3 regions of the Vibrio sp. B1FLJ16 genome follow, and region 2 is predicted to be linked to each of the others. Evidence: predicted binding sites of a transcription regulator. Region 2 holds the regulator's gene; each other region holds the start of a gene.
The links. The regulator MetJ, encoded in region 2, represses methionine synthesis genes. The targets are predictions, from matches to a motif close to TTAGACNTNTANANGTCTAA.

Region 1: metK (methionine adenosyltransferase) is a predicted target of MetJ. The motif match lies at 1,842-1,861, and genes of this name have one in related genera.
Region 3: metE (5-methyltetrahydropteroyltriglutamate--homocysteine S-methyltransferase) is a predicted target of MetJ. The motif match lies at 1,971-1,990, and genes of this name have one in related genera.

What each region holds. Positions count from the first base shown of each region.
Region 1 is NZ_HG992749.1:2,579,213-2,582,498, reverse strand. Features, by position in the region: gene KHN79_RS11725 (DUF2189 domain-containing protein) at 1-299, opposite strand, end outside; gene metK (methionine adenosyltransferase) at 618-1,772, opposite strand; gene tkt (transketolase) at 2,288-3,286, shown strand, end outside.
Region 2 is NZ_HG992749.1:2,762,186-2,765,471, forward strand. Features, by position in the region: partial or broken gene KHN79_RS12580 (bifunctional aspartate kinase/homoserine dehydrogenase II) at 1-260, opposite strand, end outside; gene KHN79_RS12585 (O-succinylhomoserine (thiol)-lyase) at 271-1,434, opposite strand; gene metJ (met regulon transcriptional regulator MetJ) at 1,660-1,980, shown strand; gene KHN79_RS12595 (malic enzyme-like NAD(P)-binding protein) at 2,110-3,286, opposite strand, start outside.
Region 3 is NZ_HG992749.1:1,166,664-1,169,949, reverse strand. Features, by position in the region: gene metE (5-methyltetrahydropteroyltriglutamate--homocysteine S-methyltransferase) at 1-1,792, opposite strand, end outside; gene metR (HTH-type transcriptional regulator MetR) at 2,056-2,967, shown strand; gene KHN79_RS05340 (DUF4250 domain-containing protein) at 3,207-3,286, opposite strand, start outside.

The DNA.
Region 1 (3,286 bases), 180 kb from region 2:
TACAGGCCCAGGGCCAGAAATGGGCCAATCAGCATATAAACAATCAGACTTGGCATCACGACAAGATGTGTACCCTGCCATTGTACAAGTAAAACAATTCCAATGGCTGCTGCCATAAAGCAGAGGCCGTAAAACGCGCTTATAAGCGGCATTCGGACGAAATCATGCAGACCGAGTGCGAGCCAATGGAATGGCGCGCTAATGTTCACCGTATTGCATGGAATGGTTCTAGCGTATTCGTTATCTGGGACTTCCTTTTTCTTACCGTGGAAGTCGGATGGATTGACTGTTCTAGGCATAACTCCTCCTTGGCTTATTCCTACGCAGTTATCTAAGCAGTGACTTATACCAACCCCTGTTAGGTGTAAGTCATAAAGGATGCCTGGCTAACGTACTCCCCAAGTTTTCTGTTGTTACCCTAGCTTGCACCCGAAATGTTATCGAAACACTTTTTAACATTATTTTAACTATTGGCAGAGTTCGAACAATTTACAACTATTTGCTTAAAATTTGTTTTCGTTCGACTGAGAAATTGGATAAGGAAGAGGGCGTGGATACTGGTAAAAACAAAAAGCCCCCGCCATTAGGCGAGGGCTTGAAGATTCAAACTGGCTTTCTTATTTGATGCCAGCAAAATCGCGAAGAAGTGCTGCTTTATCAGTCGCTTCCCATGGGAATTCTTCACGACCGAAGTGACCGTATGCTGCCGTCTTCTTGTAGATTGGCTGCAGAAGGTTAAGCATTTCTTGCAGACCGTAAGGACGCAGGTCAAAGAACTGACGTACTGCTTCGATGATGATGTCGTGAGATACTTTCTCAGTACCGAACGTCTCAACCATGATTGATGTTGGATCTGCAACACCGATAGCGTAAGAAAGCTGGATTTCACAACGATCAGCCATACCAGCTGCAACGATGTTTTTCGCTACGTAACGAGCTGCGTACGCTGCACTACGGTCAACTTTTGATGGATCTTTACCAGAGAATGCACCACCACCGTGACGAGCTGCACCGCCGTATGTATCTACGATGATTTTACGACCAGTCAGACCACAGTCACCCATTGGGCCACCAATTACGAAACGGCCGGTTGGGTTGATGAAGAAGTTAGTTTCTTTGTTGATCCACTCAGCAGGAAGAACTGGCTTGATGATCTCTTCCATTACCGCTTCACGCAGATCCGGAGTAGAGATAGTGTCACAGTGCTGAGTTGAAAGAACAACTGCATCGATACCCACGATCTTACCCTGGTCGTACTGGAACGTTACCTGAGATTTCGCGTCTGGACGCAACCAAGGTAGTGTGCCGTTCTTACGTACTTCCGCTTGCTTTTCAACAAGACGGTGAGAGTAAGTAATTGGAGCTGGCATTAGCACTTCAGTTTCGTTACATGCGTAACCGAACATGATGCCCTGGTCACCTGCACCTTGCTCTTTTGGATCTGCTTTATCAACACCTTGGTTGATATCTGGCGACTGTTTACCGATTGTATTCAGTACTGCACAAGAGTTAGCATCAAAACCCATATCTGAGTGTACGTAGCCGATTTCACGAACGGTTTCACGAGTTAGCTCTTCGATGTCAACCCATGCTGAAGTCGTGATCTCACCACCCACCATTACCATACCGGTTTTAACGTAAGTCTCACATGCAACACGAGCCTTTGGATCTTGCTCTAGAATCGCGTCAAGAACCGCATCAGAAATCTGGTCTGCAATTTTATCTGGATGACCTTCTGATACTGACTCAGAAGTAAACAGGTGCTTAGCCATGTTAGCTCCACTATATCTGGTTTATAGCGGCAGCGTGATAAACGCTACCGCGTAAAAATAATAAAATATGTAGGTGTATCTACATCTAGACGGCTATTCTAAATTTGATTGCTCGAATTACAAGCTCTTTTTTGGTTTTTGTCACAACTAAACGTTTGCCTGAATTATTTAACCCGAGCACAGGCTAATTAAAGCCAGCCAGTACCACCATTTCGCCCCAGAGCTCCCTTAGAGCCACAGCAGCAGTTCAACTACTGACTTCAGATTTTGCCTGGGTTAGTCAGCAGAAATGCAGTACTGGCTATGCTGCGAGAGTAACAATTTGATATTAAAAGGCTTGCTAACTTCCTTCTCTCCTATTCAGATTATTTATTCTTTTACGAGTTTCGAAGAAATTAAATTCACAGATGCGATATTTATAAGCTTTTGGAGTGGAAAACGTTTGCACACCCTCAGGGGCTTTGAGAGAATTATGACCTATTTTTTCTTATCGCTTAACGTACTCAGGAGCAGACATGTCGTCTCGTAAACATCTTGCCAATGCAATTCGTGCTCTAAGCATGGATGGTGTTCAACAAGCTAACTCTGGTCACCCAGGTGCACCTATGGGTATGGCTGATATCGCTGAAGTTCTTTGGCGCTCTCACCTGAACCACAACCCGTCAAACCCAGAGTGGGCTGACCGCGACCGTTTTGTACTGTCAAACGGCCACGGCTCAATGCTGATTTACTCACTACTACACCTAAGTGGTTACGAGCTGTCTATCGACGATCTGAAAAACTTCCGTCAGCTTCACTCTAAGACTCCAGGTCATCCTGAGTACGGCTACGCACCAGGTATCGAAACAACTACAGGCCCTCTAGGTCAAGGTATTACTAACGCTGTTGGTATGGCCATGGCTGAAAAAGCACTGGCAGCTCAGTTCAACAAAGAAGGCCACGACATCATTGACCACTTCACCTACGCATTTATGGGTGATGGCTGTCTGATGGAAGGTATCTCGCACGAAGCATGCTCTCTGGCAGGCACGTTAGGTCTGGGCAAACTGATCGCGTTTTGGGATGACAACGGCATCTCTATCGATGGTCACGTTGAAGGCTGGTTCTCTGACGATACACCTAAGCGATTTGAAGCGTACGGCTGGCACGTAGTCCCGGCAGTCGATGGTCACGATCCTGAAGCGATCAATGCAGCTATTGAAGCGGCAAAAGCAGACCCTCGCCCAACGCTTATCTGTACTAAGACCATCATTGGTTTTGGCTCTCCAAACAAGTCAGGCTCACACGACTGTCATGGTGCTCCACTAGGTGCTGAAGAAATTGCAGCAGCACGTGAGTTCCTGGGCTGGGAACACCCTGCATTTGAAATTCCTGCGGACGTATACGCAGAATGGGATGCAAAAGAAGCTGGCGCAGCGAAAGAAGCGGCCTGGAATGAGAAATTCGACGCTTACGCAGCGGCTTACCCGGCAGAAGCGGCAGAACTCAAGCGTCGTCTAAACGGTGAACTTCCT
Region 2 (3,286 bases):
ACTTCACCTTCTAGCAGGTCTTCAATCAGACTGCTTTGAAACAGTCGCAAGTTATGCAGAGCTTCATGGGCAATCCGGCCATCTTTGTCTAAGCCTTCCAGAAACTCAATTAAGTGGTTAGTCGTTTTACCTGCTGCCGATACCACTACCAAATCATTTTCTTTAGAGTACTCTTTGAGAATACCCGCTACACGTAAGTAGCACTCCGGGTTTGCCAGGCTGCTACCGCCAAACTTATGTAGCTGACGTAGTACAGTCATCAGTACTCTCCTATTGCTGTGCAGATTTGGTAAAGGCTTGTTCAAGGTCAGCGATCAGATCTTGCGCATCTTCCAGTCCGACAGAAAGGCGCAGCAATTGCTGAGAGACGCCAGCTTCTGCCAACGCTTCCTCACCCATCGCACGGTGTGTCATTGATGCTGGGTGACATATCAGGCTCTCTACCCCACCAAGTGACTCAGCAAGAGAGAATAACTGCAGCTCTTTAACAAACGCTTTGAGCTGCTCAATTGAGCCGCCAAACTCAAAACTCAGCATTGAACCAAAACCAGATTGCTGCTTCTTAGCAATCTCATGTCCCGGGTGTTCTGGCAGACTCGGATGATAAATTTTTGCTACTAAAGACTGTTTCTTCAGGTAAGCCAGCACTTGCTGGGAGCTCTCTTCATGCACTCGCATACGTGCGCCTAAAGTACGGATACCTCTTAGCGTCATGTAGCTATCAAATGGTGTGCCTGTCGCACCAATGCAGTTGCCCCACCACGCCAGCTCTTCTGCATGCTCTTGTGTTTTGGTGATCACCACCCCACCAATCACATCTGAGTGACCATTGATGTATTTTGTCGTGGAGTGAATAACGAAGTCGGCCCCAAGGTCTAAAGGCTTTTGGTACACAGGTGTCAAAAAAGTATTGTCTACCGCGACTAAGGCACCAATTTGTTTTGCTTTTTCACATACTGCAGCAATATCCACCACACGAACCAGAGGGTTCGAGGGGGTTTCTAACAAAATCAGTTTTGGCTTTTGCGCCAATGCGGCATCAAGTGCCTGCTCGTCAGATTGATCAACAAACAGTACCCTGAAATCGCCTTTGTTAGAGCGGGTGTTGAACAGACGGTAAGTACCGCCGTAGCAATCATGTGGCGCTACAATCAGGTCATCAGGACCAATAAACGCAGAAACCCACAAGTTCAGTGCTGACGTACCGCAGTTAGTGACCACAGCCCCTTTACCTGACTCTAACTCAGACAGAGCACTTTCCAACAACCCTCGGTTCGGATTACCTGAACGGGTGTAATCGTACTTTGGAACTTCCCCAAATGCAGGAAAGCCGTAATTTGTTGAAAGGTAGATAGGTGGTACGACAGCATGATATTGAGTATCAGATTCTATGCCAGTGCGTACAGCAATGGTCGCGGGCTTGCGGGTGCTCATGGGTGTATCCTTTCACAAGTGGTGACTTCTAAATAGGAATGCGCTATACCTGAACTATCAGATTCAATGAATTGCACATTTCCCTCACTATTCTTGTCACTTTACTCGTCTATTTTTGAGACGTCAACACTTCTAGACGTCTATATGTCTTTGCTTATGGCAGTAAATGCAGCTAAAATCAGCAACTCAATTATTTTTAACCCATTACAAATATGAAGGTACGCAATGGCTGACTGGAATGGCGAATACATTAGCCCGTATGCTGAGCATGGAAAGAAAAGCGAACAAGTAAAAAAAATCACTGTATCTATCCCGCTGAAAGTTTTAAAAGTGCTAACTGATGAGCGTACTCGTCGTCAGATCAACAACTTACGCCACGCAACCAATAGCGAACTGCTATGCGAAGCATTCCTGCACGCGTATACAGGCCAGCCGCTTCCAACGGATGAAGACCTTCGTAAAGATCGCCCAGATGATATCCCGACAGAAGCGAAAGCGCTGATGACGGAAATGGGTATCGAATTTGAGTCATTTGACGAAGAGTAATTAGCGTCAAAACGAATCTAACGAATGGTGATTCAGATTCTGGGACCAAAATGACATAAAAAAATGGGACGCCATCGCGTCCCATTTTTTGTACATGTTTTACAACAGCTAATTACTCAGCCATATTGATCACGCAGACATATAGTTTTCCGGCATTTCAATACGAGCAACACCTGAGTCAACAGCAGCTTGAGCGACCGCTTTTGCAACACGTGGCAGCAGACGGGCATCCATTGGTTTAGGAATGATGTAGTCAGAGCCAAACTCCAGCTTATCTACACCTGCCGCTTTCAATACCGCTTCCGGCACTGGCTCTTTAGCCAACTGACGAATAGCGTCAACCGCCGCCAGTTTCATTTCATCATTGATTTCACTTGCCCGGACATCAAGCGCACCACGGAAAATGAATGGGAAACAAAGCACGTTGTTAACCTGGTTCGGGTAATCACTACGTCCGGTACCCATAATAAGATCATCACGCACTTCATGAGCAAGCTCTGGCTTGATTTCAGGGTCCGGGTTTGAACACGCAAAAACAATTGGTTTGTCTGCCATTAACTTCAGAGCTTCGGCTGGTAAAAGATTCGGACCAGAAACACCAAGGAACAGATCCGCACCTTCAATCACGTCCTCTAAAGTACGCTTATCAGTGTTGTTCGCAAACAACTGTTTGTACTCGTTTAGATCGTCACGACGCGTATGAATTACGCCTTTACGATCCAGCATATAAATCTTTTCACGCATTGCACCACACTTGATCAGCAGTTCCATACAAGCAACCGCTGCAGCCCCGGCACCCAGACACACAATAACCGACTCTTCGAGTTTCTTACCTTGCAGCTCGATGGCATTGAGCATACCTGCAGCCGTAACGATAGCTGTACCGTGCTGGTCATCATGGAAGACAGGAACGTCACAGCGCTCAATAAGACGCTTTTCAATTTCAAAACAGTCCGGTGCCTTGATATCTTCAAGGTTGATGCCACCGAATGTATCAGCAATGCTCGCTACGGTATTAACGAACTCATCAATAGTGCGGTGCTTTACTTCAATATCAATTGAATCCAGGCCTGCAAAACGCTTAAACAGTAACGCTTTACCTTCCATAACTGGTTTAGAAGCAAGAGGACCAAGGTTACCCAGACCAAGAATAGCAGTACCGTTAGAAATCACGGCAACCATGTTACCTTTCGCGGTGTACTTATAGACATTATCAGGATTTTGCGCGATTTCACGTACAGGTTCGGCAACGCCAGGGCTGTATGCTAATGCAAGGTCACCTGCGGTTTCCGCTGGCTTAGTTAAC
Region 3 (3,286 bases), 1.5 Mb from region 2:
TACCAGCTTCTTGTAAATCCGACACCTCATCACGAAGTGCGAGTGCCAATTGTTGTGCGATTTCCTTCTGGGTAATGTCTTCACGTGGGAAGGTCCAACATAAAATAGTCACCGGCCCTGTCAGCATCCCTTTCATTTGTTTACTTGTCAGAGACTGGGCGTACGTCGACCACTCAACCGTGATTGGTTTTTCACGTTCGATATCCGCGACCACAATTGCTGGTTTCACACAACGTGAACCATAGCTCTGTACCCAACCAAATTTGGTCGTCTGGAAACCGGCAAGATTCTCAGCGAAGTATTCCACCATGTCATTTCGCTCTGCCTCGCCATGTACCAATACATCTAAGTCGAGTGCTTCCTGTCGTTTCACCGCATCTTCGATATGCCCTTTCAGCGCCTGAATATAATCAGACTCAGAAAGCTGACCTGAACGGTAGGCACTTCGCTGAACACGGATCTCGCCAGTCTGAGGGAATGAACCAATGGTTGTGGTTGGTAACAGAGGCAACCCTAACACTTCTGCCTGATGAGCCGCACGCTCTGCATAGGCCGCATTGCGCTGTGTAAGGGACACAGTGATCCCCTTGATACGCGCCTGCACCTGAGGCTTATTAACATGAGTCGCTGTTTTGCGCGCTTTAATTGGTTGGCTGTAAGTATCACACGCCAGAATAGCATTTTGGTCGCCATCTAAAGCTTTACCCAATAGCGCAATTTCTGTCACTTTCTGCTTAGCAAAGGCAAACCAGCTTCTCACTTCTTCGTTAAGCGTTGTTTCAAGATCAAGATCTACTGGGCTGTGCAGTAAAGAACATGAACTCGCAACCCAAAGCTTATCACCTAACTGCTCTTTGACAGGCTGCAATCGTTCTAGCTGTGCGCTTAAATCAGAGCGCCAAACATTACGCCCGTTTACAACACCAGCAGAAAGAACCCAGCCTTGTGGTAACTTAGCTACCACCTCATCTAACTGCTCAGGAGCCGCTGATAAATCCACATGTAAACCGTCAACCGGTAACTGAACTATTTTGTTTAACGTGTCCGTGACTGAGTCGAAATAAGTGGTCAGCAGAACTTTAACGTCACTTCGGATCACCTGGTAAGCGAGTTTAAACGCGTCTGCCCATTCACTTTCCAGCTCAAGCGAAAGAATCGGCTCATCGATTTGCACCCATTCAACGCCCTGACTGGCCAGCTTAGCTAAAATAGCCTGATACGCCGTGAGCAATCTTGGTAGTAATGTGAGTCGATCAAAGCCCTCTTCAACCTCTTTACCCAAGTATAGGTAGCTGAGTGGACCTAACAGAACGGGCTTCACCTTGTGCCCTGCTTTCAACGCCTCGTTCACTTCTTCAAACAGCTGAGGCCAGCTCACTTCAAACGTATCACTTTTACTGAATTCCGGAACGATATAGTGATAGTTAGTATTGAACCACTTCGTCATATCAGAAGCCGCAGAACCAGAGCAGCCACAACCAGCCTGAGACTGACCGCGCCCCACTTTAAATAACGTGTCCAAGTCAGGGAAACCAGTATCATGTCGCTTGGGTACATGCCCCAACAGCAGCGTTGTTGTAAGGACGTGATCGTACCAGGCAAAGTCGCCAGCAGTTGCAAAGCCAAGACCCGCATCAGACTGGACTTGCCAGTTCTTCGCTCGTAAGTCCGATCCAACTTGTTTCAGCTGAGCCTGATCAATCTCACCGCGCCAGTATTTTTCTAATGCAAATTTCAGTTCACGCTTTTCCCCGATGCGCGGATAGCCAAGTATGTGAGTTATTGTTGCCATTTCCCTGTTCCTTATTCAGTTTGTTTGGGTCAGAACATCTAAAACAAATCATTAAGATGTCTGGATGGCTAAACTATCTCTCTCTGTACAAAATTGAGCAAGGTTCAAATATTCAACTTGTTTATTAAAAAAATTCATAATGAAGGGGGGAAGGCGAAATAATCCTAGATCTTAAATAGTGGACGTCTAGACGTTTACATATCCACAATTTAGAGTTAAGTTAAGTAAAGTTCATGGTGAGCATTAAAGGATGAAAGAGATTCATGATAGAGCTAAAACATTTGCGTACCATCACCTCGCTTAGAGACACTGGCTCATTGACAGCAACGGCTACCGCGTTGCACTTAACGCAATCGGCGCTCTCACACCAAATCAAAGATCTCGAATCTCGTATTGGCGGGCAGCTATTCCTCAGAAAAACCCGTCCGGTCAAGTTCACGTCGGAAGGAGAGATTCTGTTGCGTCTGGCAGAAGATATCTTGCCCAAACTGGCAAAGGCGGAGAATGAACTGGCAAGTCTGAAGGAAGACGTCAATGGCCGATTACACATGGCTATCGAGTGTCACTCCTGCTTCCAGTGGCTGATGCCGGCCATTAAAGAGTATCAGCTCGCATGGCCAAGTGTGACACTGGACTTTTCATCCGGCTTCGGCTTCGAACCGTTACCCGCCCTGCTCGCCGGAGAACTGGATCTCGTCATTACTTCCGATATTCAGCCACGCTCAGAAGTGCATTACGAGCCATTGTTTGATTTTGAAATGCGCCTGATCACTGCTACAACTCATCCTCTGGCTGATAAAGCGCTTATTGAGCCAAACGATCTGGCTGACCAGACCATGCTTTCTTATCCGGTGCAAAAACAACGTCTGGACGTGGTGAAACATTTCTTACAACCTGCAGGAGTGGAGCCTGCAAAGTGGAAACAGGCAGACAATACGTTAATGCTGGTACAAATGGTATCCGCAGGATTAGGTGTGGCAGCACTGCCAAACTGGGCAATTTCGGAGTTCTCACGCCAAGGGCTGATTACTAGTAAACCGTTTGGCAACGGCTTATGGCGTCGTCTGTTTGCTGCGGTTCGTAACTCTGAGAAGGATAAACGTTATTTACAAGCTTTCTTTGCCACCGCTAAGCAGCAATGCAAAAGCCACCTTGAAGGAATCAAGATGGCTTAAATTTGATGATAAATGAAACGCAGCGTACAAACTTTATTAACCTCAGCTCGGGATAAGAAAGTCCAAAGAACTCGAAGTTTCACACAATTAATTAAGCTTGTGAGTCAGCGCTGCTATTTTAGATGGATAACAAGGCAAAATCATAAGTCAATAGCGAGTCTATTGCGGTGATTTTAACGCTGTTAGGCGCTAAAAGAGCTGTGCTGACTGGCTTAAATTATCCTGGGCTGAGGTTATTATTAGTACGCTTTGAACTGATTTGTGAGAGGGTCGTACTGGTAGCCAAGCATATCCAACTTACCTACTACCGACTCTGTAT